DNA from 3 places in the Pantoea sp. SO10 genome. Region 1 is predicted to be linked to each of the others. Evidence: predicted binding sites of a transcription regulator. Region 1 holds the regulator's gene; each other region holds the start of a gene.
What was found. The regulator sigma-54, encoded in region 1, starts transcription at its own class of promoters, with help from an activator protein. The targets are predictions, from matches to a motif close to GTTGGCACANNTTTCGCTNT.
Positions count from the first base shown of each region.

Region 2: FCN45_RS04075 (gamma-glutamyltransferase family protein) is a predicted target of sigma-54. The motif match lies at 1,007-1,026, and genes of this name have one in related genera.
Region 3: glnA (glutamate--ammonia ligase) is a predicted target of sigma-54. The motif match lies at 962-981, and genes of this name have one in related genera.

Region 1 is NZ_CP040095.1:515,776-518,050, reverse strand. Features, by position in the region: gene lptB (LPS export ABC transporter ATP-binding protein) at 1-334, shown strand, start outside; gene rpoN (RNA polymerase factor sigma-54) at 383-1,822, shown strand; gene hpf (ribosome hibernation promoting factor) at 1,844-2,131, shown strand.
Region 2 is NZ_CP040095.1:898,765-901,039, forward strand. Features, by position in the region: gene FCN45_RS04075 (gamma-glutamyltransferase family protein) at 1-973, opposite strand, end outside; gene hpxU (MurR/RpiR family transcriptional regulator HpxU) at 1,095-1,934, shown strand; gene FCN45_RS04085 (transporter substrate-binding domain-containing protein) at 2,127-2,275, shown strand, end outside.
Region 3 is NZ_CP040095.1:4,158,025-4,160,299, forward strand. Features, by position in the region: gene typA (ribosome-dependent GTPase TypA) at 1-689, opposite strand, end outside; gene glnA (glutamate--ammonia ligase) at 1,129-2,275, shown strand, end outside.

The DNA of each region.
Region 1 (2,275 bases):
CGACAGCATGGGCCAGGCGCTGTCGGGTGGTGAACGCCGTCGTGTGGAAATTGCCCGCGCGCTGGCGGCTAATCCGAAATTCATCCTGCTGGACGAACCTTTTGCCGGTGTTGACCCGATCTCGGTTATCGACATCAAGAAAATCATTGAGCATCTGCGTGACAGCGGCCTTGGCGTGCTGATTACCGACCACAACGTGCGTGAAACCCTCGCGGTGTGTGAACGCGCTTATATCGTCAGCCAGGGACATTTAATTGCCCATGGCACGCCTGATGAAATTCTTGTAGATGAGCAAGTTAAGCGTGTTTATTTGGGCGAAGAGTTCAGACTCTGATAAGGTGTTGTAACACCCTACGTTTGCTTAGGAAATTCTTACCGAATTATGAAGCAAGGTTTGCAACTCAGGCTCAGCCAACAGCTGGCGATGACTCCACAGTTGCAGCAAGCCATTCGCTTGCTGCAACTCTCTACGCTTGAACTCCAGCAAGAACTGCAAATGGCGCTGGAAAGCAATCCGCTGCTTGAACAAACCGAACTGCACGAAGAAGTTGACGCACGTGAATTTCAGGATCAGGAAAGTGATTCGTTAGACACGCGCGAAGCGCTTGAGCAGAAAGATATGCCTGAAGAGCTTCCGCTCGACGCTACCTGGGACGAAATCTACACCGCAGGCACACCGTCAGGCACCGGCACCGATTACCAGGATGACGAACTGCCGATCTACCAAGGCGAAACCACCCAATCGCTGCAGGATTACCTGATGTGGCAGGTTGAGTTAACGCCGTTCACTGATACCGATCGCGCGATTGCCACGTCAATTGTTGATGCCATTGATGACACCGGCTATCTCACCGTCAGCTTACAAGACATTTATGACAGTATTGGTGATGAAGAGCTGGCGCTGGAAGAAGTCGAAGCCGTGCTCAAGCGCGTACAGCGTTTCGATCCGATCGGCGTCGGTGCACGTGATTTGCGTGATTGCCTGTTAGTCCAGCTGTCGCAATATGCTGCCGACACGCCCATGCTGGCGGAAGCGCGCCTGATTGTTAGCGAACATCTCGATCTGCTGGCCAACCATGATTTCCGCAGCCTGATGCGCGTAACCCGTCTGAAGGAAGAGGTGCTGAAAGAGGCGATGCTGCTGATTCAGTCACTCGATCCGCGCCCAGGCCAGTCGATCAACACCAGTGAACCGGAATATGTCATTCCCGATGTGCTGGTACGCAAAATCAGTAAGCGCTGGACGGTTGAACTCAATTCCGACAGCATGCCGCGCCTGAAAATCAATCAGCAGTATGCGGCGATGGGCGGAGCTGGCCGTAATGAAAGCGATAACCAGTTTATTCGCAGCAACTTACAGGAAGCCAAGTGGCTGATTAAGAGCCTGGAGAGCCGCAACGACACGCTGCTGAAAGTGACACGCTGTATCGTTGAACAGCAGCAGGCGTTTTTTGATCAGGGTGAGGAGTACATGCGTCCGATGGTGTTGGCAGATATCGCTCAGGCTGTTGATATGCATGAATCCACCATTTCCCGCGTGACCACGCAAAAGTATTTACACAGCCCGCGTGGCATCTTTGAACTGAAGTATTTTTTCTCCAGTCACGTCAACACCGAAGGCGGCGGCGAAGCCTCGTCCACGGCGATTCGTGCATTGGTGAAAAAATTAATCTCGGCGGAAAACCCCGCAAAACCCTTGAGCGACAGCAAACTGACCTCCATGTTATCCGAACAGGGCATCATGGTTGCGCGACGTACGGTTGCTAAATATCGCGAGTCTTTATCTATACCGCCATCAAACCAGCGCAAGCAATTGGTTTGACCGAACGAAGAAGGAAGACCTATGCAGCTAAACCTTACCGGACTTAATGTTGAAATTACCGAACCTCTGCGTGAATTTGTAAATACCAAATTTGCCAAACTGGAACACTATTTTGATCGTATCAATCAGGTTTATATTGTTCTGAAGGTAGAGAAGGTGACGCAGGTTGCGGATGCAACACTGCACGTTAACGGCGGAGAGCTGCACGCCACATCGGAAGCGGAAGACATGTACGCGGCCATCGACGGGTTAATCGATAAGCTTTCCCGTCAGCTGACCAAACACAAAGACAAACTGAAAAAACACTAACCTTCACGCTTGCAGAGTGCTGACTGATTCGGCACTTAGAGCATAAATGGGGCGGAACTTACCGCCCCGTTTTGTCATCTGCGCAAGCGCCAGCGGGTGAACGGTAATGAAATCAATTGCCTGAAACTCGCGGCTATGTGAACT
Region 2 (2,275 bases), 380 kb from region 1:
CCTGCGCCGCCAGCGTGCTGAGGTGTTCCTCATCCAGCAGAAGCTGCACATCAATGTCGATGTGGCGCGGATCGGTGATGTGCTTGTCGCGCAGCGCAAAGGCTTTTTTAGTGGCTTCGACGATGCGGTGCACGGTTTGCGCTTCATCGGCGTCAGCCATATTGAGCCGATCGGTAATGCCGAGGATCGCCAGCGACACCAAACCCTGCGTTGGCGGCGTCATGTTCCAGATATCGCCTTCACTGTGTGCCAGATGCAGCGGCGTGCAGCGCCGGGCTTGGTGCGTCTGCAAATCCTCCAGCGTGATCGGCATCCCCAGCGCAGTCATTTCGCGCGCCAGATGGTGCGCCAGTTCACCGCGATAGAAACTTTCCAGCCCGTGATCGCACAGCATGCTCAGCGTATTCGCCAGCGCCGGCTGGGTAAAGCGACTGCCGGCAAGCGGCACGCTGCCGTCCGGTAAAAAGGTGGCGGCAAAACCAGGTTGATGCTGCAACTCGTGCTGTTTGGCGGCGGTGGCTGCGGCTTGCGAGGCGGTGACCGGAATGCCGTCGGCGGCATAGCGAATTGCATCGCGCAGCAGGCGGGTTAACGGCAGCGGCGTCGCGCCAAGTTCCTGCGCCAGCGTTAACGCTTCCTGCCAGCCGCTGACGGTACCCGCCACGGTTAAGGCGGCTTTGGGGCCGCGATGCGGAATCTGCGTTTCGCCATGGTAGAAATCAAGGTGTGCCAGCGAACCGGCTGCGCCGCTGGCGTCAATGGCGATGGGATCGCCGTTTGGCGGCACCACCAGCCAGAAGCCGTCGCCGCCCAAACCGTTCATGTGCGGGTAAACCACGGCGATGGTGGCTGCGGCCGCCACCATTGCTTCCAGCGCATTGCCGCCTTCGCGCAGCACCGCTAACGCGCTTTCGCTGGCGAGATGGTGCGGCGTAACGGCCATGCCTAACGGCGCCATGTTGCTCTGTATCATAAAGAACTCTTTTTCTGGGTACGTGGTTAATGGGAAGCAAGAGCTGTTCCAGTTTTGAACGGACATCAATCTGGATCGATTTATGCTAGCTTGTGATGAAACGAAAGTTACAGGACCGATGATGAAACAACTTGATGAACGCCTTCGTAGTCACTATCCGCAACTGTCGCCGCAAGAGCAGCGCATTGCCGACTTCGTGTTTGACCACTTTGATGACCTGATCAGCTACAACAGCGCCGAGCTGGCGCGGCTGAGCGGTGTGTCGAAGGCCACGGTCAGCCGTTTATTCAAGCGTCTCGGTTACGAGAAATATAAGGACATGCGCGACGAGCTGCGCATCCTGCGCCAGAGCGGCATGCCGCTCACCGATAACCGCGATGCGGTGCAGGGCAACACCTTGCTGTCACGCCACTATAAGCAGGAGATGGCCAACCTGACGCAGTGGGTCAACAGCATCGATCCACAGCAGTTTGGCGAGGTGATTAGCGCGCTGGGCGCGGCAAAACGGGTATTTATCATCGGCATGCGTAACGCCTATCCGGTGGCGCTGCACCTGCGTCAGCAGCTGATGCAGGCGCGTCCGCAGGTGCATGTGCTGCCGCAGCCGGGCCAGACGTTGGGCGAAGAGCTGGTGGATATCACGCCCGACGATATCGTGGTGGTGATGGCGTTTCGCCGCCGTCCACGCATCATTCGTCCGCTGATGCAGCAGCTGCAGCAGAGCAACATTCCGGTGCTGGCGCTGTGTGAGCCGCAGGCGCAGGGCATTATCACGCTGGCGCGCTGGCAGCTTTGCGCGCCGCTCGACAGCGTTTCCGCTTTTGATAGCTACGCCTCCGCCATGAGTCTGATTAACCTGCTGGCGAATGCGTTGCTGCATGAAATGTTGTCGCAGGGCCGTCAGCGCATCCATCAAATTGCCGATCTTTATCAGCATCTCGACGAGCTGGAACACCGTTAACGGGCGCCATTGTGGTGCATTGCACTGTTTTTGATCGTTAATTCCAACGGGCGCGATGCCCGTTTTTGTTGCCTTCAACGCGGTAAAACCCCGTTTTTTCTCCTTTCTTCTCCCGGCACTGCGGTTGGCACATTAGTTGCAGAATGATTCATCAAGAATCTTTTGTTTCACGTAAACTCACCGGGGTGCAAAATGAAAAAAGTATTATTAGCGGTAGCGGGCGCGGCATTGCTGATGGCGCAGGTCGGGAGTGCGATGGCCGATCAGCTGCAGGATATCCAAAAGCGCGGCGTGATCCGCGTGGCGGTTCCGCAAGACTTCCCGCCGTTCGGTTCCGTGGG
Region 3 (2,275 bases), 580 kb from region 1:
GTACCGCGCTTGATGCGGCCGATGCCGATCACGCCCAGATAGTTGTTATAGTCCAGCTGCGAGATCTGCATCTGCAGTGGCGCTTCAACTTCAACCTGAGGTGGAGAAACGTGGTCAACGATCGCCTGATACAGCGGGGTCATGTCGTCAGCCATGTCGGTATGTTCCAGACCCGCGATACCGTTCAGCGCCGAAGCGAAGATAATCGGGAAGTCCAGCTGCTCGTCAGTCGCATCCAGGTTAACGAACAGGTCAAATACCTGATCAACAACCCAATCAGGACGCGCGCCCGGACGGTCAACTTTGTTGATAACCACAATCGGCTTCAAACCATGAGCAAATGCTTTCTTGGTTACGAAGCGGGTTTGCGGCATAGGGCCATCCATCGCATCTACAACCAGCAGCACCGAATCCACCATGGACATGACGCGCTCCACTTCACCACCGAAGTCGGCGTGTCCTGGGGTATCAACGATGTTGATACGGTAGTCATTCCATTTGATGGCGGTGTTTTTTGCGAGGATGGTAATCCCACGCTCTTTCTCCAAATCGTTGGAGTCCATTACGCGCTCAGTCGCTTCGGTACGAGCATCAAAAGTACCGGACTGTTGGAGCAGCTTGTCAACCAGGGTGGTCTTACCATGGTCAACGTGCGCGATGATGGCGATGTTACGCAAATTTTCGATCACAGCTTTGCCTCAGGCATTATAGAAATAACGCGGTATTGTACACGGATTAAGCGGAAGACTGAACATGATCACAGATTTCGCCAAAAGTTTCTTGTAGCGCTGGTTTTTAGCACCGTTTACGGTGCATTAATCTGCACTGCGATAGTAATTTGCACCAAATTGGTGCTCAACTTCACCTGTGGCGCACCATAACGATGCATGCAATCCATCCTGGTGCAGCCTTCGACTCACGAAAGGGCGCATTGTAGCGCCATTTTCGCCATTGTCATAAAGTTGGCACAGAATTCGCTTTATATATTTTAAGCGAAAACGACAGTTATAAAACGGTTGAAAGAGCTTGCCGAGATCTTTGGTTAGGAGTGGTCAGCAGTCGTGACACATTCCCGGCAACGAAGTTCTCTCACCATGACGATAATGACCATTTCCAGGAGAGTTGAGTATGTCCGCTGAACACGTTCTCTCGATGATGAACGAGCATGAAGTTAAGTTTGTTGACCTGCGTTTTACCGATACCAAAGGTAAAGAACAGCACGTTACTATCCCTGCTCACCAGGTTAACGCTGACTTCTTCGAAGAAGGCAAAATGTTCGATGGCTCCTCCATCGGTGGCTGGAAAGGCATTAACGAATCAGACATGGTGCTGATGCCGGATGCAACCACTGCAGTGATGGATCCGTTCTTCGAAGACTCGACCCTGATCATCCGTTGCGACATCCTTGAGCCAGGCACACTGCAGGGCTACGACCGTGACCCACGCTCCATTGCTAAGCGTGCAGAAGAGTTCCTGCGTTCTTCAGGCATCGCGGATACCGTGCTGTTTGGACCAGAGCCAGAGTTCTTCCTGTTCGATGACATCCGTTTCGGTTCTTCTACTTCAGGTTCACACGTGGCTATCGACGACATCGAAGCAGCCTGGAACACCGGTAAAGAGTACGAAGGCGGTAACAAAGGTCACCGTCCAGGTCTGAAAGGCGGTTACTTCCCAGTGCCACCGGTTGACTCAGCACAGGACATCCGTTCTGCCATGTGTCTGACCATGGAGCAGATGGGTCTGGTGGTTGAAGCACATCACCACGAAGTAGCCACAGCTGGTCAGAACGAAGTGGCAACCCGCTTCAACACCATGACCAAAAAAGCTGACGAAATTCAGATCTACAAATACGTGGTGCACAACGTTGCTCACGCGTACGGCAAAACGGCAACCTTTATGCCTAAGCCAATGTTCGGCGATAACGGTTCTGGTATGCACTGCCACATGTCTCTGTCAAAAGGCGGCGTGAACCTGTTCTCTGGCGACAAGTACGGCGGCCTGTCTGAAACTGCTCTGTTCTATATTGGCGGTATCATCAAGCACGCTAAAGCGATCAACGCCCTGGCGAACCCAACCACCAACTCTTACAAACGTCTGGTCCCAGGCTACGAAGCGCCCGTTATGCTGGCTTATTCTGCCCGTAACCGTTCTGCTTCTATCCGTATCCCAGTGGTTGCCAGCCCTAAAGCACGTCGTATCGAAGCACGCTTCCCGGATCCAGCGGCTAACCCATACCTGGCATTTACCGCGCTGCTGATGGCTGGTCTTGATGGTG